DNA from 4 places in the Paenibacillus sp. IHB B 3084 genome. Region 3 is predicted to be linked to each of the others. Evidence: riboswitches for the same ligand, from Rfam matches in the RefSeq annotation. Region 3 holds a riboswitch; each other region holds the start of a gene.
The links. A riboswitch is a leader RNA that binds a small molecule or an ion and turns the genes downstream of it on or off. The one in region 3 is predicted to bind thiamine pyrophosphate.
Positions count from the first base shown of each region.

Region 1: linked by a shared signal. The riboswitch ahead of thiM (hydroxyethylthiazole kinase) and the one ahead of thiC (phosphomethylpyrimidine synthase ThiC) in region 3 are both predicted to bind thiamine pyrophosphate.
Region 2: linked by a shared signal. The riboswitch ahead of ASL14_RS26590 (thiamine phosphate synthase) and the one ahead of thiC (phosphomethylpyrimidine synthase ThiC) in region 3 are both predicted to bind thiamine pyrophosphate.
Region 4: linked by a shared signal. The riboswitch ahead of ASL14_RS09910 (ABC transporter substrate-binding protein) and the one ahead of thiC (phosphomethylpyrimidine synthase ThiC) in region 3 are both predicted to bind thiamine pyrophosphate.

Region 1 is NZ_CP013203.1:5,233,925-5,238,975, reverse strand. Features, by position in the region: gene ASL14_RS28525 (hypothetical protein) at 1-175, opposite strand, end outside; gene ASL14_RS24515 (DUF421 domain-containing protein) at 544-1,125, opposite strand; gene thiM (hydroxyethylthiazole kinase) at 1,226-2,044, opposite strand; TPP riboswitch at 2,098-2,207, opposite strand; gene ASL14_RS24505 (hypothetical protein) at 2,282-2,509, shown strand; gene ASL14_RS24500 (right-handed parallel beta-helix repeat-containing protein) at 2,677-3,453, shown strand; gene ASL14_RS24495 (metal-sensitive transcriptional regulator) at 3,497-3,763, opposite strand; partial or broken gene ASL14_RS29690 (DsrE/DsrF/DrsH-like family protein) at 3,840-4,139, opposite strand; partial or broken gene ASL14_RS24480 (SDR family NAD(P)-dependent oxidoreductase) at 4,828-5,051, opposite strand, start outside.
Region 2 is NZ_CP013206.1:53,009-58,059, reverse strand. Features, by position in the region: partial or broken gene abc-f (ribosomal protection-like ABC-F family protein) at 1-1,361, shown strand, start outside; TPP riboswitch at 1,449-1,557, shown strand; partial or broken gene ASL14_RS26590 (thiamine phosphate synthase) at 1,855-2,453, shown strand; partial or broken gene thiO (glycine oxidase ThiO) at 2,509-3,665, shown strand; gene thiS (sulfur carrier protein ThiS) at 3,662-3,865, shown strand; gene ASL14_RS26575 (thiazole synthase) at 3,868-4,635, shown strand; gene ASL14_RS26570 (ThiF family adenylyltransferase) at 4,632-5,051, shown strand, end outside.
Region 3 is NZ_CP013203.1:1,779,772-1,784,822, forward strand. Features, by position in the region: gene thiC (phosphomethylpyrimidine synthase ThiC) at 1-1,655, opposite strand, end outside; TPP riboswitch at 1,837-1,949, opposite strand; gene ASL14_RS08335 (IclR family transcriptional regulator) at 2,103-2,846, opposite strand; gene ASL14_RS08340 (alpha/beta hydrolase) at 3,146-4,183, shown strand; partial or broken gene ASL14_RS08345 (Fe-Mn family superoxide dismutase) at 4,439-5,051, shown strand, end outside.
Region 4 is NZ_CP013203.1:2,107,635-2,112,685, reverse strand. Features, by position in the region: gene ASL14_RS09930 (TatD family hydrolase) at 1-21, opposite strand, end outside; gene ASL14_RS09925 (ABC transporter ATP-binding protein) at 18-974, opposite strand; gene ASL14_RS09920 (ABC transporter permease) at 1,038-1,814, opposite strand; gene ASL14_RS09915 (MTH1187 family thiamine-binding protein) at 1,811-2,104, opposite strand; gene ASL14_RS09910 (ABC transporter substrate-binding protein) at 2,374-3,420, opposite strand; TPP riboswitch at 3,614-3,723, opposite strand; gene ASL14_RS09905 (pyridoxamine 5'-phosphate oxidase family protein) at 3,990-4,424, shown strand; gene ASL14_RS09900 (bifunctional 2',3'-cyclic-nucleotide 2'-phosphodiesterase/3'-nucleotidase) at 4,647-5,051, shown strand, end outside.

The DNA of each region.
Region 1 (5,051 bases), 2.1 Mb from region 3:
ATACATTTGCATGTGACTGCTCTATACCCGGATTTTTCAAATTCCAGCTATGCTCTTTGGCAGGCAACGCACTCGCCGCTACATCCGTTCCCCCCAAGATGCCATATCCCGTATTCAAAATCAGAGTAACCGTTGCGAACGGAGCCATCCATTGGCGCAATCCCTTCTTTTTCATGATCTGTGCACTCCTTGATAACAATATGTATTTGTCAAACCAGTTGGTAAGATTACAAAATCCTCCTATTGTAATCCAGCCTTGTCAGCCTAGCATAAGCAATAGACGTTCATTTAAATGTTATCGGAATATTTAAAGGAAATGTTTAGGCTAATAGTACAAGCTCTTTCCCCAAGCCAAGAACTGGACTTGTATACATAAAAAAAGCCGCGCTGAGCGCGGATACTAAAAGATAATTTATGCCTGGTCCAACCTGGTCTAATTAGGTTTTCTCTCCCATCGGAACAATGTACAGTGTTCCATCCTCGCTATACTCCGCATAGGCGATCTCGTCGATATCACCATATCCTTGCTCTCGGACCTTTGCTTTAATCTGCTCTATCGATTTTCTTGCCCCTCATGGATTCGTTCAGCAGCTTTCCTTTATCGATGACCGTAACGGAAAAGAAATCAGGCTGCACACCTATCCCCATATCCTGAGCGGTTGGCGGCTCGTATTCGGGTTTGCGCATGACTGATAGTGAGCCGTTCGTTTCCAACGTGGCGTACCTGACCTCACGAAGAGAAAAAATATTTTGCTGCCGAAGCATGGAAAGTAACTGTGTATACTCAATATCGTATTTTTCTAGCATTTCTTGATTAACCTTGCCTTTATCGATGAGCAGCACAGTCCGGCCCTCCGCCATATATCCAAATCTTACAAAATGGGTCGTTGCCTTCTCAAAAAAGTAGGACAGCGCGCACCACAGTGCCAAAGCAAACAAAAGCTGCCCAATGCTCACCTTATCGTCGTATAGTGTATTCCCCATAATTTCGCTTAAAACCAATGACGTTAAAAAATCGAGCGGTGTTAACTGACTGAGGGTTTTCCGCCCTGTAATAAAAGCAATAATCCACAAACCAAAAAAGCTGATGATCAATTTGACACTAATCGTGACGAATACCTCCATACATACACCTCCCGGCAAGAAGTTATTTCTCCTTACGGGTTATTACACCTGTCCATTTCTATATAAACAGTAGTTCATTTCACCTTCTATCCTCTTGTGTTCAGAATATCCGCTCTAATGCGCGCACCCTACCGTACTGGCGCACATCTTCCGGCGTTACCGCGAACAGCATATTAAGTAGCTCGATCTGAAAGCTTCCTGGTCCTTCCCCACCTTTTCGTTCTGCTGCCATTTCAGCAGCAACGCCATATACGGCAAGTGCTGCCATGCCAGCAGTAAGTCTGTCGTTTTCGACAGCAGCGAAAGCGCCAAGCACCGAAGTTAATAGGCAACCAGCTCCCGTAACTTTGGTAAGCATGCTATGGCCGTTCTCAATGATCCACCCTATACGGCCGTCGGTAATGACGTCTTCTTTGCCGGTGATTGCAACAATTGTATTCAGTTGATGGGCTGCTTTGACTGCAAGTTGTGAAATATTCAAATTGCCTGTTTCTCCAGCATCGACACCTTTAATTTGTATGTCTTCGCCAATGATTTGTGCAATTTCAGCAGCGTTACCGCGAACAATATCCACCTTGACCCGATCCAGAATCCGGAGAGCGGAGGCTGTGCGGAATGGGGTCGCTCCCGCGCCCACGGGATCTAACAGCACAGGTACCCCATGTTCATTAGCCGATAAACCAGCCATAATCATGGACTCTACAAGTTCTTCATTTAACGTACCAATGTTAAGTACAAGCGCCCCCGCAATTCGGGCCATATCTGCGACTTCCTCTTTGGCGTATGCCATAACTGGTGAAGCGCCGAGCGCGAGCAGTCCGTTTGCCGTAAAATTGGTGACGACCACATTGGTTATATTGTGAACGAGCGGATTCGTATCCCGCATATTTTGTAGTAACAAAGCCATTTGATCTAACATAAAAAAACCAACCCTCTTTCTTCAGGAACCTGTGAAAGACTGTTGGCCTATACATATGTATACACTTCTATCCCTACGCTGGCATTATCCAACAGGTTCACACGGTCTACGACGGCTTAGTCGTACTCTCAGCTTGCTTCCACAGGCTCCCGTTATATTTTTTTCTAATGTTACGGGTTCGTCATACAAAAATCAACAGATATTTTGATCATGTAAAAAACGTTTGGAGGTTTGCTTTTGGACCCATCTATTGCTTCTTCCCCGTCTGCTGTTGTAGCCGCTGATGGCTCGGGTGACTATCTTTCTCTAATTGAAGCTTTAGCATCCAATGAAACAAATATTTTAATAAAAAACGGTATTTACAATGTTTCTACTACTATATTGATCCAAAACCACACTACAAAATACAGGGTGAATCCATTGAACAAACGATACTTCGCCAAGCCGATCCTTCAAAGGATTTAATCAAAATAAACGCCGATGATGTTTCGATTACCCGCTTAACCCTGGATACGTTCACTCACTCTGCTCAAGCAGCTCTTGTTGTTGCATCCTCTAACCGTACCCGCATTGAAGGAAATAAGATTTTAGGTGCTGCAAGTATTTTTGCCGTATACTTTGCGGGTCCACAGGTGACGCCAGGTGCAGATACGATTGCAGCAGTAGAAGAAAATCATCTCGATAATGAAAATGTGTTTGAAAATAACACCTTATATTCTGATTTTATAGGGGATGGCCTATCCTTTTCTCTTCAGAAAAATGGTAAGGTGCGCAATAACAATGTATTTGGCTCCATGATCTCTTTTTATATGTGTCGTGATTCCGAAGTATGGGGCAATCTCATTAAGGATTCTCCTCTCTCAGGTATCTCTTATTCATTGCCCGCTTATAACAACCGCATTGAAAGGAACATCATCCTTCGTTCAATCAATTCAGGGATTCGCGTTTCACGTAATTTAGAGCACCCAATTTCATTAGGCAGTCGATACCATGGATTAGAGATTATGTACAATAAGATTTGGGATACCCGCTTTTTTGGCATTGAACTGGATCAGCTTTCTAACCATATTAACGTGATGTTCAACACGATTGATCATCCTGATTTCTCGGGCATCCAGGTTTTGCGATGTTCTAAAATCAATATTTCCAATAATATCATTTCTAATTTTGGAGCCTGGAAAGGTCGTGGTAAAATTCGTGATTGGACGAGTGATTCGAACGGGATTTATCTGGAAACGGATGTTCAACAATCCAGTATTTATTTAAATGAAATCATATCCAAGGGAAATGGGGATTTTGGTATTCGGGTTACGAAAGAAACCTCTCACAATCGAGTGTATTTTAATCGAGTTTTAGGGACTTATGTTCAGCATCCCTTATGGATTGAGGGCAATAATTTCGGGAAATAATATTGTCCTACCCATTCTGAGGTTCAAGTCGGACTACAGCTCCTTAACGACTTTTTACGAGAAGCTGGATCGCTTCCTTAACAAGTTTATCTGTATCTCCACCAGCCTCTTGTTCTTCCGATATACAACGTTGCAGATTCTCTGCCACGATCTGGGCAATCGCTTTATCGGATGCGTTGCGTACGGCGGATAACTGGCTTACTACGTCCTTACAGGATTGTCCTTCATCCATTAAACGAAGCACCCCACGCACCTGACCCTCAATTCTTCTCAGGCGTGTTTTCAGCTCATCACTATAATTGTAATCCATCAGGTATACACTCCTTTTTGATTTAATCATATACATGTATAGGTATATTATAAACCAAAAAAATAATAAGGACATCCTAAATGAATAGATTTACCTTACCCTGCGAAGCATCCCCCAGGTAGGCAGCTACTCCGGCATATTCCAAACCGTCCATCAGCTCTTCCTGTTGTAGTCCTAGCAGATCCATGGTCATGGTGCAGGCCACCAGCTTGATCCCCTGCTCTTGCGCCAGCTCGATAAGCTGCGGAAGGGAAAGCGCATTATGCTTTTTCATGACATGCTTGATCATCTGTGGGCCGAGTCCTGCAAAATTCATTTTGGACAATGCAAGCTTTTGGGGTCCACGCGGCATCATCCAGCCAAATTTGGAGCCTAGAGGTGCGCCGATCAAACTTCCCAATACCGTAAAAACAGTTACGATAACCGGAATTTGACCCGTTGATATTTTGCCAATGACACCGCCAATGGCGGAAATGAACACAATAGCGAATGAGGATGCGATGGTCGTTCGGGTAGGAATCTTGAGCACGGTTAACATAAATACTCCCGCTAATGAAGCAAAGAAGACCTGAAACATGCTAATCGTGGACACTTCTTGTGCTGAAAAATGTGCTATGCCCAAGCCAGCCGGGACAAAAAGTAATAACGGATAATTGATAATGGCTCCGCCGATACCCAGCAAACCGGAAAAGAATGATCCGATCAGACCCAGAAGCACCATGACTCCATACAGGAGAATATCCATCATACCCCCACTTTAGTTGTCATGTACGGCACAGCGGTTAGGTCCCATTTCCATGTCTCGCTGTTCTTCTTCCGCAGGTGTTATTTCTTCCATGTTGGTCTGCCGAATTTCTTGATAGGCGTTAGGGTGTTCTGGTAAGTTAGCAGTTACTCTATTTCTGAATTCAGTCTCACTTTGCAGGTTTAAACCCGGATTCGTCTGGTAAAGCTCTGCTAAGCGTGCGTGAACTTTACCGCCTTCACTCAGCTCCGTGATGCTGCCATCGCGGCTTTCATAGCTTGGAAGTATATTTTCTGATAAAGCCCCATCATAGATTTTTTTATTGACGTTTTTTCAATGCGAGTATTGTATCCGTTATGCCTTTTTCAAAAGGGGTCTTGGGTATAGGGCCTACAACACGCTCGTATTTGCTACCATCCAGCACAACAGGTGTTTGGGTCAGATATAGCATCTCTACGATTTCACGAATCACGGGATCAAATAATCCGATCAGACGAAGTGCGGTTTTTCGCAGTGGAAAGACGGGTTTAGTTTTACCACTTG
Region 2 (5,051 bases), on a different replicon from region 3:
CGTGTACGTTATGGGTATCTGGATCAGCACACCAAGCTGACACCTGGCAAAACAGTGCGGGATGTACTGAAGGATGCCTTTCTCCCGTTGTTGGAATTGGAAAAGGAAATGATGCAGATCACTGACAAGATGGGTGAAGCTTCTCCCGAAGAACTGGAAGTGCTGCTGGAAGAGATGGGTGAAATTCAGGAACAACTGGATATGGGGATTTTTACCTCATCGATGTGAAAGTTGAAGAAATGGCGAATGGATTGGGCCTTTCCGCGATAGGACTGGATCGGGATGTTTCCGCACTTAGCGGTGGACAACGGACCAAGGTGCTCCTTGCCAAGCTGCTGCTGGAAAAGCCGAATGTGCTGCTGCTGGATGAGCCTACCAACTATTTGGATGTAGAGCATATTGAATGGCTTACACGTTATCTGAAGGATTATCCATATGCATTTATTCTTATTTCTCATGATACTGAGTTTATGAATCAGGTCGTTAATGTCATCTATCATCTTGAATTTGCCAAAATGACCCGTTATTCAGCCAACTATGAAAAGTTCCTTGAAATGGCGGACCTGAACAAAAGCCAGCATATTGAAGCTTATGAGAAGCAGCAGGATTTTATTAAGAAACAGGAAGATTTCATTCAACGCAATAAGGCTCGCGCCTCTACGTCAGGTCGGGCGAAGAGTCGTGAGAAGCAGCTTGATCGAATCGAGCGCATCGATAAACCGGAAGAAGCGGCTAAGCCAACATTCCAATTTAAAGAAGCACGTGCGAGTGGGAAAACGGTATTTGAGGGTATTGATTTTGAAATTGGCTACACCCATGCCCTGTTGCCTAAAATGTCCATGACGATTGAACGTGGCGATAAAATTGCGATTGTGGGCTACAATGGTGTCGGTAAATCGACATTGCTCAAAACCATTCTGGGAAAAATTCCGCCGATCAGCGGCAAGACCTATCAAGGGGATTTCTTGCAGCCAGCTTATTTTGAGCAAGAAGTACGCGCAGAGAAAGTTACACCGATTGAGGATGTGTGGAATGAATTCCCGCACTTGAACCAGCATGAGGTACGGGCGCATTTGGCGCGTTGCGGTTTGAAAAATGAGCATATCACCCGTCCGCTATCCGCGCTCAGTGGTGGTGAGCAGGCCAAAGTCCGCCTATGCAAATTGCTAATGCGGGAAAGCAATTGGGTGCTTTTCGATGAGCCTACTAATCACTTGGACATCAAAGCGAAGGATGAGCTGAAACGTGCCTTGAAGGAATACAAAGGAACGGTATTGCTCGTATCTCACGAACCGGACTTTTACGAGGATTGGGTAACCAAAACGTGGAATGTGGAAGAATGGTCAAGTAAAGTCAACTAATATCCAGTTCTGTAGCAAGCTTCACAAGAAGCGGGGTTTGCAGGATTAGGAAAATATGCTAAGCTATCTTTAGCTGATACAATAAAATAGTTACACTAGGGGAGCCGCCCATGCGGCTGAGACGGAATAAACGGATTTCGGACCCTTTGCACCTGATCTGGGTTATGCCAGCGTAGGGAAGTGAGCGCCGTACAAACGAGGTAACGAAAATCATTACTTTGTTTGTTCGTGGGACGATATACGTATACGGATATGATGGTCCGTTCGGTTATTGGACGTACGTTAAACCACTTCCTTTGGGAAGTGGTTTTTTTGCGTTTTCGTTCGTGTTCATATGTTCGTATTCATATATCGTACCCCTTCATTTTTTTGCTGGTAAACGTGGCTAGTCCATACCGTATAGCACGATATGAGACTGTAAAGATACAGGGTCAGCTTACAACCATTTAGTCCATTGTGAGGTGAGAATGAGATCGAATTGCACGTAATTACGATGGAAGGCGATTCCAGTGCACATGCACATACTGCCCAAGTGGCTGCTGCTATTCATCCGTATGTTCATTATGTACACGTGCGCTTGAAGCAGAAGGGCGCATCTGAATTGCTTGCTTTAACCCGCAGTATGGTGAATCGAGGAGTTCCTTTACAGCAAATTGCAGTAAATGACCGAGTGGATGTTGCTTTGCTTACCTCCGTTGGAGCTATCCAGCTACCGGCTAACGGATTACCTGTTGAGGATGTCAAAAGTATACTTCCAGAGGGTACGCACTGCGGGGTGTCGGTGCATTCTTTGGAGGAGGCACAGGCTGCCGAACAGGCAGGAGCGGATTATGTATTCTATGGTCATGTGTATGAGACTCACTGCAAGCCGGGGGTCACTCCGCGAGGTATAGTACAGCTTGAGCGCATATGCAGGCTGCTGAGCATCCCTGTAATTGCTCTAGGCGGCATACAACCACGCCATATTCACGAGCTGTATACTGTGGGTGCAAGCGGAATTGCGGTGATGTCTGGCATCTGGGAGGCTGAGTCCCCGTTGCGGCTGCGATGGCGTACAAGCGAATGGCGGATCGGGTAGTGCACAGCCTGTAGTGGTGAAACGAAAGTAGGAGATCGCTGCAAGCAGAATCGTTAGTGGAGAGGAGAGATGGAACATATGCCAGAGATAAAAACAGAGGCACAAGCTATTGGACACGCTGAATGCTTGGTGATTGGTGGAGGTGTCATCGGTAGCTCCATTGCTTATCATGTGGCCAAGGAGGGTCGCAGTACGATATTGGTGGAACGATTCATTCCGGGCGGGGGAGCCTCAGGGGCTGCGGTAGGGATGCTGGCAGCAGAGAGTGAAGAATTCACCGACCCGGAGTTGGCACAGTTCGCCCGCACAAGCCGGGATGCATTTCCCGAGCTGGTTCGTGACCTGGAGCGTTTGTCTGGTGTTTCGGTGGAATTCCGTACAGAAGGATTTGTGACTCCCTTCCGTTCGGAAGCAGAGGGGCAAAAACGCTGGAATGCGGCTATTGCGCGAGAGGGTGATCATCCTGTGTGGTGGGATGCCAGAGAATTGGCCCGCCGAATTCCAGGTTTGGATGGTCAAGTGATCGGGGCTATATACCGATCAAAGGAGACACAGATTTCTCCTGCCCAGCTTTGTCGTGCTTATACGGGGCAGCTGTCGAACTGGGAGCAGCAATATGCTCTGGTACACAGGCGGAGCAACTCGTAGTACAGAATGGGCGAGTTTGTGGCGTACAAACAGACAGTGGTTTTTTTTACTGCGAACAGGTCATTATTGCTGGAGGCTTGGATAGTATGAGACTGCTGGAGCAGGTTGGTTTTGAATATCCGCTTAATCCGGTCAAGGGTGAGGCTGTTGCAGTCTCCTTGAAGGATCATCCATTGGAATATACCATTTACGCCGATGATATTTACCTGGTGCCCAAGCGGAATAACGAGCTTTGGATTGGGGCGACGAGTCTGCCACATCTGTATGACAAAGAGGTCACCATTGGAAGCCTGGAGGGGCTGCTGGCCCGTGCTTCTGCCTGGCTGCCTCGCGTCCATGAAGCTTCTTTTATACGCACTTGGGCAGGCTTGCGTCCGCAGGCAGCGGCGGGGCGTCCTTGTATTGGAGCTGTTCCCGGCGTGGACGGAGTATATACTGCGGTCGGACACTACCGGAACGGTGTGCTGCTGAGCGAAGCTACCGGGCGTGCGATTGCAGCGCTGTTAAAAGGGGCTGGTGTGGCTGAGCTTGGAATAAGCAGCTTTTCTCCTGAACGTATAAAGGAGGCGAGCAAATGAAGCTGACGATTAACGGTCAGAACATGACCTTTTCCAATCGGATCATTCATGTGGATCAACTGCTGAAAGAGCTGGATTTGAAAGTGAAAACTGTAGTGGTGGAGCTGAATCGTCACATATTGACTCGTGAAGATCATGATGAAGCGGTACTGAAGGATGGAGATAGCTTGGAAATTGTACATTTTGTGGGAGGCGGTTAATCATGTTAACGATTGGCAAAGCATCTTTTACGTCAAGGCTGCTATTGGGTACAGGAAAATTCCCCGATCTGGATATTCAATCCAAAGCTGTGGAAGCTGCGGAGACCGAAATATTGACGTTTGCCGTGCGGAGATTAAATTTGGAGGAACGGGATAAGCAACATTTTCTGGATACGCTGGATTTGAGTTGTTATACGTTGCTGCCTAATACGGCAGGAGCGACGACAGCGGATGAGGCAGTGCGTATCGCTCAGCTGGCGAGAGCCTCAGGTCTGTGCGATATGATTAAGGTGGAGGTCATTGGGGATAGCAAGACCTTGCTTCCTGATCCTTTTGAAACGCTCAAGGCCAGCGAAAAACTGCTGGAGGAAGGTTTTATCGTGCTGCCTTACATATCGGATGACGTGATTCTTGCCAAAAGGCTGCAAAAGCTTGGTGTACATGCCGTTATGCCTGGAGCTTCCCCCATTGGTACCGGACGCGGCTTGCTAAACCCGTTCTCATTGGAGCTCATTATTGAACAAGCGGAGGTTCCAGTTATCGTCGATGCCGGTATTCGCTCACCTGGAGATGCAGCAATGGCGATGCAACTGGGGGCAGATGCCGTGCTGTTGAATACAGCTGTCTCAGGAGCTCAGGACCCTGTAAAAATGGCTGAAGCGATGAAGCTGGCTGTTCGCGCGGGCAGATACGGTTTTGAGGCGGGCATGATTCCTGTAAAACGTTATGCCTCGGCAAGCAGCCCGACAGAAGGCTTGGTTCAGGCATGAAGGCGACTGAAAAAACTGGTGTGCAAGTACAACAAAATGATCGTTATTCCAGACAGGAAAGATTCGCCCCTTTCGGGCCGGAAGGACAACGTCATCTGGCTTCATCCCACGTACTGATCATAGGTGCTGGAGCGCTGGGTACCGGGATTGCGGAAACGCTCGTTCGTGGAGGCGTAGGCACTGTGACCATTGCAGACCGGGATTATGTGGAATGGAGTAACTTGCAGCGCCAGCAGCTTTTTCAGGAGAGTGACGCCGCAGAGAGGTGCCCCAAAGCAGTAGCTGCCCAGCGAAGACTAAAGGAAATCAATTCGGAAACGATCATACATGCACATGTACTGGATGTTGGGGTAGAGGAATTGGAAGAGCTGATTCAGGGAGTGGACCTCATTATGGATGCCACCGACAACTTTGAT
Region 3 (5,051 bases):
CCGCACATCGAGCAAAAGTGTGCTTCCTTGGCTCCCTCTGCTGGCAGCGTCTCATCATGGTAGGACAAGGCCCGCTCAGGGTCGAGCGACAGATTGAACTGGTCGCGCCAGCGGAATTCAAAGCGTGCCTTGGACAAAGCATCGTCCCGCTGCTGCGCCCGTGGATGGCCTTTCGCCAGATCGGCAGCATGTGCCGCAATTTTGTACGTAATAACACCTTCACGAACGTCATCCTTGTTCGGCAGACCCAAATGCTCCTTCGGCGTAACATAGCACAGCATGGACGTCCCGAACCAACCAATCATCGCTGCCCCGATCGCCGAGGTAATATGATCATAGCCAGGTGCAATATCCGTCGTGAGCGGTCCCAGTGTATAAAAGGGAGCTTCCTTGCAAATCTCCATTTGCAGGTCCACATTCTCCTTGATTTTGTGCATCGGGACATGTCCCGGCCCTTCAATCATAACCTGAACATCATGCTTCCAGGCAATTTGCGTTAACTCGCCCAACGTATCCAGCTCAGCAAACTGTGCTTCATCATTCGCATCATAGATACTGCCTGGACGTAGACCGTCTCCGAGGGAAAAGGCCACATCGTAGGCTTTCATAATTTCGCATATTTCTTCAAAATGTGTGTACAAAAAGTTCTCCCGATGGTGCGCAAGACACCAAGCCGCCATGATCGACCCTCCACGGGACACAATTCCCGTCATTCTGCTTGCCGTCAACGGAATATACCGCAGCAGCACGCCCGCATGAATTGTAAAATAGTCCACGCCCTGCTCCGCCTGCTCAATCAGCGTGTCACGATACAGCTCCCATGTTAGCGCCTCTGCTTCGCCGTTCACCTTTTCAAGCGCCTGATACAGCGGTACAGTCCCAATCGGCACAGGGGAGTTACGGATGATCCATTCACGCGTCGTATGGATATTACGGCCTGTGGACAGGTCCATGACCGTATCCGAGCCCCAGCGTACAGCCCAGGTCATTTTCTCCACTTCTTCCTCGATGGAGGACGTAACCGCAGAATTACCAATGTTCGCATTAATCTTCACGTGAAAATGACGACCAATCACCATCGGCTCACTTTCCGGGTGATTGATATTTGAAGGCAAAATAGCTCGTCCTGCCGCCAACTCCTGCCGCACAAACTCAGGCTCCACCCCTTCGCGGATGGCCGCAAATTCCATTTCGGGCGTAATGATCCCTTGCCGCGCATAATGCATTTGCGTTACACTACGCCCTTGCCGCGCACGGAGCGGAAGGTTGGTGACGCCGGGAAATTCAGCCGTCTCCCGTTTGGAGCCGGGCTTCAACCCGTTATCCTCCGGCTTGACGGCGCGCCCCTCGTAAACCTCCACATCACCCCGTTCCAGTGCCCAGGCTCGCCGTAATGGAGGCAACCCCTTACGGATATCGACCTGATAGGCTTCATCGGTCATGGGACCGCTCGTATCGTACACACGCAACGGCTCATGATGCTCCGTGCCCTGCGGCGTATGTGTGGGATGCAGGGCGATTTCACGCTCCGGTACGGCAATGTCCGGCCGCGAGCCTTGAATATATACCTTGCGGCTCCCTGGAAAGGGCTTCACCCCTCCTGTCTGTTCATCCACTGCGTTCCCTACTGTTCCTTCTGTTTCTGTCGGTTTCATTGTCCATTCCTCCCGTTTCGATGAAATGACACACCGATCCGGAACCATCCCCAGGCTGGCTATCTATGCAAAAAAGCCGGTTCCCCAGGGAACCGGCTAATCTAACGAACAGCTATGCAGACGGCTACGCACGCGGAAACATACTCCGATGCATTGCCGTAGACAGCGGCTACGTATACATTTCAATGGCCGATTACTTCCCTACGCTGGTATGATCCAGATCAGGTGCAAAGGGTTCGGAATCTAGTGCAATTCCATCTCAGCCCGGTATTACAGGCTCCCCCAGTAACTGTGATAATTCTATTCGCATGAGGCGGCTATAATTGACAACCCGCCATCCCCATCAGATTACTTCAAATTTACGGCTTTGGCAACCCTTCTCTGGTCCCTTTTTCCAAGATCTCCTGCATCATTCACTTAGATTGCCCCGGTTCCTCTCAATCCTTGCTACGGAAGCATAAGCCCCATTTCTTTTGCCGCCTCAATCAAAATCGGTGCAAAATCATGCAGCGTCTCGGGCGCTAGTCGGCTGACCGGACCAGATACAGATAAGGCCGCAGCGACCTGTCCCTTCCGATTCACGATAGGCGCAGCCACAGCAGCAGCGCCCGGCTCCCGTTCCTCATAGCTGGTCGCGTAGCCCTTCTCACGAATATCCTGCAATTGAGCCTTATAGACCTCCGGGTCTACCGAGGGCGGCCATTCATCCCCGCTTAGAAGGGCTTCCAGCTCCTGCGGCGGCATAAAGGCCGCCAGCACCTTGCTGGAGGCTCCTACAGCCAGCGGCATGCTTGCACCCACTGGCGCAACGCGGCGGATCGCCTGATTGCTCTGCACGGCCTGAATGCGGATACGCATGCTGCCATCGCGCAGGTATAGGCTGACCGTTTCACCCAGACGGTCACGCAATCCTTCCATCGCTGGCTGTAATAGGATCGCCGGCTCGTCGCTTTGCGACAGATGGGTGGACAGCTCCCATATCCGGATGCCGAGCCGGTATTTTTCCGTTGCGGGATTCCGAACGACAAAGCCCCGATCCTCCAGCGTGGTCAGCAGCCGATGAACGGTACTTTTATGTAAACCAATTTTGGAAGCAATCTCTGTTAGACCCAGATCGGAATCTCCGGTAAAACACATCAGTATATCAAGCGCACGCTCCACGGCGCGAACCGTTAATTTACGGTCTTCCATTGTGAACCGCTCCTCTTTGTTCCATATTCGTTTCACACCATGAAACATGGTTACATAAATTATATAGAATAGTCGCGGCTACTGTAAACCAATGTTTTTATGACAGCCATATTACAGAACGAGAACAAACATCGACAAATCTTTGCATCATTTTTACTTTTCCGGTTCAGCCGTTGACTTTGGATAACACGCATCATACGATAATAGGTATCTATACGGACATAAACTATCATTTTCAAGTGGAATTGTACCTAGAATTCTATGAAACGAAGTTCATTTTTATAGAAGGAGGCTCTTACATGATTTCGACATCCCAGCGCAGCTCTCAGCTACAGCATGCTGTCCAGGAGCCGTCCACCCCACTGATCAACCCCCGGCTGCTGCGGATCAAGCATGTTGTCATTGCCTTGCTGCTGTCGGTCGTATTTTTTCTGTTGTTTTGCTTTATTACCCTGCACGCCTATATCGCATGGGTACTGACGAATCCAACCGTCGCGCCACTGTACTCGAACCCGATGCAGGCCAAAGGCATGCCCTACGAGGAAGTCAGCTTCCCCGCCAAGGACGGCAGCCGGGTGGTGCAGGGCTGGTATATCCCGGCAGATCAATCGAAGAAAACGATTATTTTCAGCCACGGTTATGGGGCCAACCGCGAAGAAAGTTGGATTCCGATGTATGATCTGGCGCATTATGCCCACCGTTTGAATTTTAACGTTGTCATGTTCGATTACGGATTCGCATCACAAAATAGCAAAGCCGTCGCAACCGGAGGCAAAGCGGAATCCCAGCAGCTTCTCGGGGCCATCCAGCTTGCGAAGCAACGCGGCTCCTCGGAGATTATCGTATGGGGCTTCTCGATGGGGGCAGGGACCGCCCTTCAGGCGGGCCTGCAAACCAACGATGTGGACGCCATGATTTTGGACAGCACCTTCTTGCTGGAGCCGGATACGCTGTACCATAACATTCATAATCAAATTGATCTGCCTCGCCATCCGTCTCTGGAAATTCTGGAGCTGCTGTTTCCAGTCTTGAACGGTACCAGCCTGCATCAGATTCCATATCAAGAGGTCAAAGCGGAAAACTATCCGTTCCCGATCATGTTCGTGCATGGGACGCAGGATGAAAAAGCTCCTTACCCGATTGCGGAAAAGCTCGCTGCCAATCAAACCAACCCGCTTTCCAGTGTATGGATTGTCAAAAACGGGCTGCATGAGCTTATTTTCAGGGAGCATCCACGTGAGTATTTGCGGCGGGTATCGACGTTTTTAAGCGGTGTACAAGAGTTGGAGGACAAGAAAACTATCGCTAATGCCAGTAAACAAACGACTACGCAGTAATGGTTCTATTTTAGTAGCCATACTCCTTTCAACCTGGAGAAGCCCGTCTGTGGACACTTAACCCGTGCCGCAGCGTGGCTTCTTTTTTGCATCCAACTATGTATCCATTTGCCCCACATTACATATCGCGCCGGAGCCGGGGAGTTTGTAGACATATTCCCGATGAGACGGCGAATATACTGGGTACGTATGCATCCGGGTCAGGTTCTTGGGACCAGCCCGGATAGCCATAGTGGGATACGGGAGGTAAAAATGATGCTGAGTACTTACGGGTCTTTCCTGCCCTTGCGTGTACTGGAGGAAATCCGGCATTGGAAGCAGCAGGAAAGCTGGCATGTGGAAGTGATTAAGTCCGCTACAGAGGGCCTGGAGCCTGCCTACGTGCGGCTGCTGGATGACTGGAGGACAGTATTCGAACAGACGGAACGCACCGCTATAGAGCTGCTAGAAGAGCAGCGAAGCGCCCTCGATCCGGCAGATCAGGCGTGGCATCGTCAATGGGAGCAAACGTCGGCTGCTGCACAAGCACAAGCCAGGCAATCGGGGCAGTCGAGAGATTTGGGGCCAGGATCAGCGCCAGAAGCGTTACAATCAGCTAAGGCAACGGCAGAAGTGACATCAGATTCACAGCCTGTCTCACAAGAGCTGAATCGTCGTCTGGACGAATTGCTGCAAACCGCAAACCGCCAGTCACAGGAGTATGTACGGCAGCTCAGTCTGCTGACCGAGCACAGCCATGCGTTACGGCAGCAGCCGAAATCCACCGGAGTTGTGCTGCACGCAGCACATGAGAGTCAGTATTTCCTGATCTCCACCAATCCCTTTCAGGAGCCCGGCTCCATTGCGCGGGCCAGTGCATTGTATCATG
Region 4 (5,051 bases), 330 kb from region 3:
CATGTTCTTCAAGTCATTCATAACGGCTTTACCTCGTCACCTGAAGCATCCTCACGGACGCCTTCAGGGTTGCCCGTGTCGCCTTCCAGTCTGTGCTTTTCCTCGCGCATCCAGCCTGTCATTTTCCGCTTCCATTCGATAAAGCGCGGGTCGAGGGTGATTTCTTCCCTGCGAGGACGGGGGAAGGGAACGTCTACGACATGTATCACCGAAGCGGGTCGTGCCGACAGTACGTAGATGCGGTCGGAGAGCAGCAACGCTTCCTCAATGCTGTGGGTAATGAACAGCACGGAGCGGCGGTTCTTTTCCCACATCCGCAGGAGCCATTGCTGCATGTCTCCACGCGTCAGCGCATCCAGTGCGCTGAACGGCTCATCCAGCAGCATCAGCTCTTGCGGACTGAGTAGCGCACGCAGGAAAGCCGCCCGCTGCTGCATGCCGCCAGAGAGCGTATGCGGATATGCCTTTGCGAATGGGCCAAGCCCGACCTGCTCCAGCCATCGCAGGGCATCCTCACGGCGTTCGCGTTCGCTGGCGTGCCGGGGCTGCGCCGCTGTATCTTTCCGCGGCGCGTTTTCCTGCCCGAGCAGCACATTGTCCAGCGTGGTACGCCACGGAAAAAGCGCGGGCTGCTGCGGCATATAGCTGATATGCCCACGCTCACCGGTCACGTCCTGTCCGTGCATACGGATGTGTCCTTGCTGGGGCTTGAGCAGCCCGCCGATGATGTGAAACAACGTACTTTTGCCGCTGCCGGACGGACCGATCAGGGAGACGAATTCCCCGGGTTTGACGGTCAAGGATACATCCTTCAATACAGGCAGTGAGCTTCGCTTTTCACGGAAGGCCAGGCTGATGCCGTCCAGTTCCAGAGCTGGAGGAGTGGAGGAACGCTCCTGCTGTTCCACGGTCCCTTGGACTTGTTGTTCATCAGCCATATTTTGCGGTGATAAGTCAGTCGGATGCAGACTCATACGCACACGTCCTTTCTTTGGTATCATGGGTTTCCAGCGTATGCTGGTCATATCATTTGGAAGCTATTCCTGATCGGGTTTCCAGCGTACCAGCCATTTTTCCAGCAGTAGAATAGCTACGAACATTAGCAAACTGAGTGTAACAATGATGCCAATGGCGGCAAAAATCAGATCCGTACGGTAGGCTGATTTTTGCAGATTCATATAATATCCAATTCCTTCACTGGCTCCGATCCATTCAGCAATGATTGCGCCCATCACGCTGTAGGTGGCGGCAATCTTGATGCCCGAAAATACTTGCGGCAGGGAATGTGGTAACTCCAGCTTCATAAAAATAGCCATGCGGCCTGCGCCCGACATGCGCATATAGCTCATCATCGTGCGGTCCGTCCGTGTCAGCCCGTCCATGGCCGCTACAGCCACGGGGAAAAAGCAGACCAGTGTAATCACCATCAGCTTGGGCAAAACGCCAAAACCAAACCACACCATCAGCAACGGACCGAGAGCGATGGTCGGAATGTTTTGACTAAGAATGAGCAGCGGGTACAGAGCCGATTTGAGAAAAGGGATGGTATGAAGAACGATAGCGATCAATAGCCCTGTCGCTGTACCGATAGCAAATCCTGCCAGCGTTAAGCGAACGGTAGCCCAGGTATGTGCGCTAATCAGCACCGATTGGGCCATTCCTTCCTGCACGATCAGGGACGGAGCAGGCAGTATCCATGATTCCACATGCCAATAGGAAACCGCTCCCTGCCAGGCCGCTAAAAAGAAGAGGACCGCCACAAGGGGCGGCCATACGCTTTTCCACCAGGATGCGTTTTTGCCTTTCGGGTTCATGGGCGATATTTCTCGGTCAGCTTATCCATGCTGATACCCTGCGGGTTATGTGCGATTTTGATCTGTGAAATGACACTTGGACTGCCCGCTTCTGTCAGTGCCTCGTGCATGTCCTTAACCACTTTCAGCAGCTCATCCAGCTCACCTTCCATGGTTGTGTCCAATGGGTTCACCTGATGTTTGACACCAGAGCGCTGAATAACTTCAATCGCCTTATCTACATATGCGTAAGAGTCCTCGTTATTGGGGGTTTTAGGAATCACTTGAATACTGAGCAGTGTGTTAGCCATGTGAATTCACCTGTCCTTTATTTGGAGTGTTTTTAGGGAAATATGGTGGTTTAAGGGGGGAGACCGCTTCGCGTTTCATTTGATCTTACGATCGCTGTTGCCGTGGGATTCTTTGAATAGTTTAAAAGGTGAGAATCCCACGGCAAAGGCGAACGCTGCGCTTCTTCAGATTCAAATGAACCGCTGCGCTGCCAACCACCTTAAAAGCAACATATTATCGGGTTTTGTTGGTGTGGAATTTTTACACATTTAGCGTTTTAACAAAATGATTAACGCTTGGGCAGGAAGTCGTTGGTAAAGGCTTTATCGACTTCCAAGGGTTTGCTGAGCAGCTTGCGCTCATACATCCAGTCGGAGTAGTTTTTCCATACCTCCGCTTTTTGTACGCCCCATTGGGTGGCATCGTCCTGATAACGTGGGCTTAGCCATTTTTGGCTGGCGAGCACCAGCTTTTTATCCAGCTCCGGAACCGCTTTGGTCAAGATATCTGCGGCTTCTTCCGGGTGAGCGATGGTATATTCATAGCCTTGAGCGGTTGCGTCCATGAAGGACTTGACCAGCTCAGGATCATTTTTAATGGTCTGTTCGTTGCTCACGATGACAGGTGTATAGTAATCCAGGCTTTTGGAATAATCTTTTACATACAGCATATCCAGTGGCTCACCCCGTAGTTGGGCTTCAATCCCGGTCCATGCGTAGAAAATCCAGGCAAAGTCGATATCCCGCTTCACGGCTGTAAAATAATCGGCATTGCCCATGTTGATGATCTTCACCTTGCTTACATCACCTTTGTCTGCGTCCATGATGGATTTCATGACCGCTTCTTCTACGGGCGAACCCCAGCCGCCGTAGGTTTTACCTTCAAAATCCTTCGGGCTCTTAATCCCGCGGTCAACCGGGGCTGCGAAGCCTGATGTATTATGCTGAATGACCGCAGCGATGGATACGAGCGGTACCCCTTGCGTACGAGCCTGTGTGACGCCCTCCTGATAGCTGATACCAAAAGGTACAGCATTGGAAGCAACCATTTGATCGGCTCCGCCTGAGCCGGGTTGAACGATCTGGACATTCAAGCCTGCTTTTTCATAAAATCCTTTGTCCTTGGCGACATAGAGGCCCGTATGATTCGTATTTGGCGTCCAGTCGAGCACGACTTTAACGTCCTTGAGTCCCTTTGTCGGGGAGGATGATTGGGTGTTGGCGGCAGGAGTCTCGCCTTGTGGGGCAGAGGGGGAGCTTCCGCCGCAGGCGGTCAGGGTCAGGGCCATTAACCACAGGCTGATCAGCCCGAGGCTTAACATTTTCATGCGCTTCATCGTTGAGTTCTCTCCTTTATTACCCGTAATCCGTCGGATCAGACAGCTTATGTTTCCCATTTCACAAAAATAACTTCTGCCGGACGCTATCTGTTCCAACAACATCATCTTCAACAAAAAAAGCGCCCCGATGTTCCGGGACGCTTGCGCATGTATATACCAAAGTAAGGGATGGGCCTGGTCAAAGAAAAGGCGCATCTTGCTTAAGCATTCCTACGCTGGCATTACCCAGATCAGGTTGTAAGGGTCAGTGTCTTGGGACACACTCTCAGCCGGCCTATTCCAGCACCCCTGGCATTGTATAGTCGAATGGGTTATTCATTCGGGTTTACTACGACGATTATATGCCTAGAAGGCGGGTCTGTCCAGCATATAGGAAGAAGTGGCGGTTCATTTTCCAAACGACAGGGTACACTTTTACTGTGAGCTTTGTTCTGAAAATGACCATGATTCAATCGCTTAAAGTTGTTTTTCAGAATAGCTACGCAGGTATGGTTTGATGAGCTGGTGTTGGATCATGGCATAGGCCTTCAAAGGAATTCTAATTTGCGAAAAGGAGTTGTTGTACCGTGGGTAAAACGGAAACATTGGATCGCAGCCAACTGGAACAAGCCATTGTAAAGGCTTTGGATAACAACAAATTTTGCTCGTTGGGTACGGTAGAGGGCGGCAAGCCGAAGGTACGCTATATGGCTCTTTTTAACGAAGGGTTGAACATCCATCTGGCGACAGATCGCAAAACACATAAGGTGGAGGAGCTCAAGGACAACCCAAACGCTTATCTGCTGCTGGGCTATGAGGTTGGCGGTACAAAGGAAGTCGTAGAGGTTGAGGCGACTGTCCGTGTAACGGCTGACGAGGGATTGCGCAAACAAGTGTGGAATGATTCGTTGAAGGAATGGTTTTCTGGCCCGGATGACCCCGATTATGTCATTCTGGATGTAAATCCGACTCGAATTGAGTATGTGGGCAAGCAAACCGGACGTCAGGTGTGGGAAAAATAGAAACGGATAGAGTATGAGAAAACCAGCAATTCTCCGAGTTTTTTGGGAGGCTTGCTGGTTTTTATGTTTGCGAAAAATTAATTATTTTTTCATAAATAAATAGGGTAAATGACTACTCTTTTGTCCCGCGTTGGATTAAAATAGAAATGGTGGGTTCTAAACTTACATATATGTGCAAAAGTATGTGTATGAGGCCTACACCTTAATGAGGAGGGATATATTTTGTTATTTCATAAAAAATGGTTTAAAGGGTTTACAGCAGCCGTCGTAGCCTGTAGTATGCTGGTGTTTTCAGCCGCTCCGTCTTGGGCTGCCAGCGAATCCAAGGATAGCGCTACAGTGAATTTGCGGATCATGGAAACAACGGATATTCATGCGGCCTTGATGAATTACGATTACTATGCGGACAAGGAAACGAACGAATATGGCTTGATTAGCACAGCCGGACTGATCCAGCAGGCGCGCAGTGAAAAGAGAAACAGCCTGTTGTTCGATAACGGCGACTTGTTGCAGGGCAATCCACTGGGTGATTATATGGCCAGAAGCAAAACCTTCGAGAAAGAAGGCGGTGTCCATCCGGTCTACAAGATGATGAACTTGATGGACTATGATGCGGCTACGGTGGGG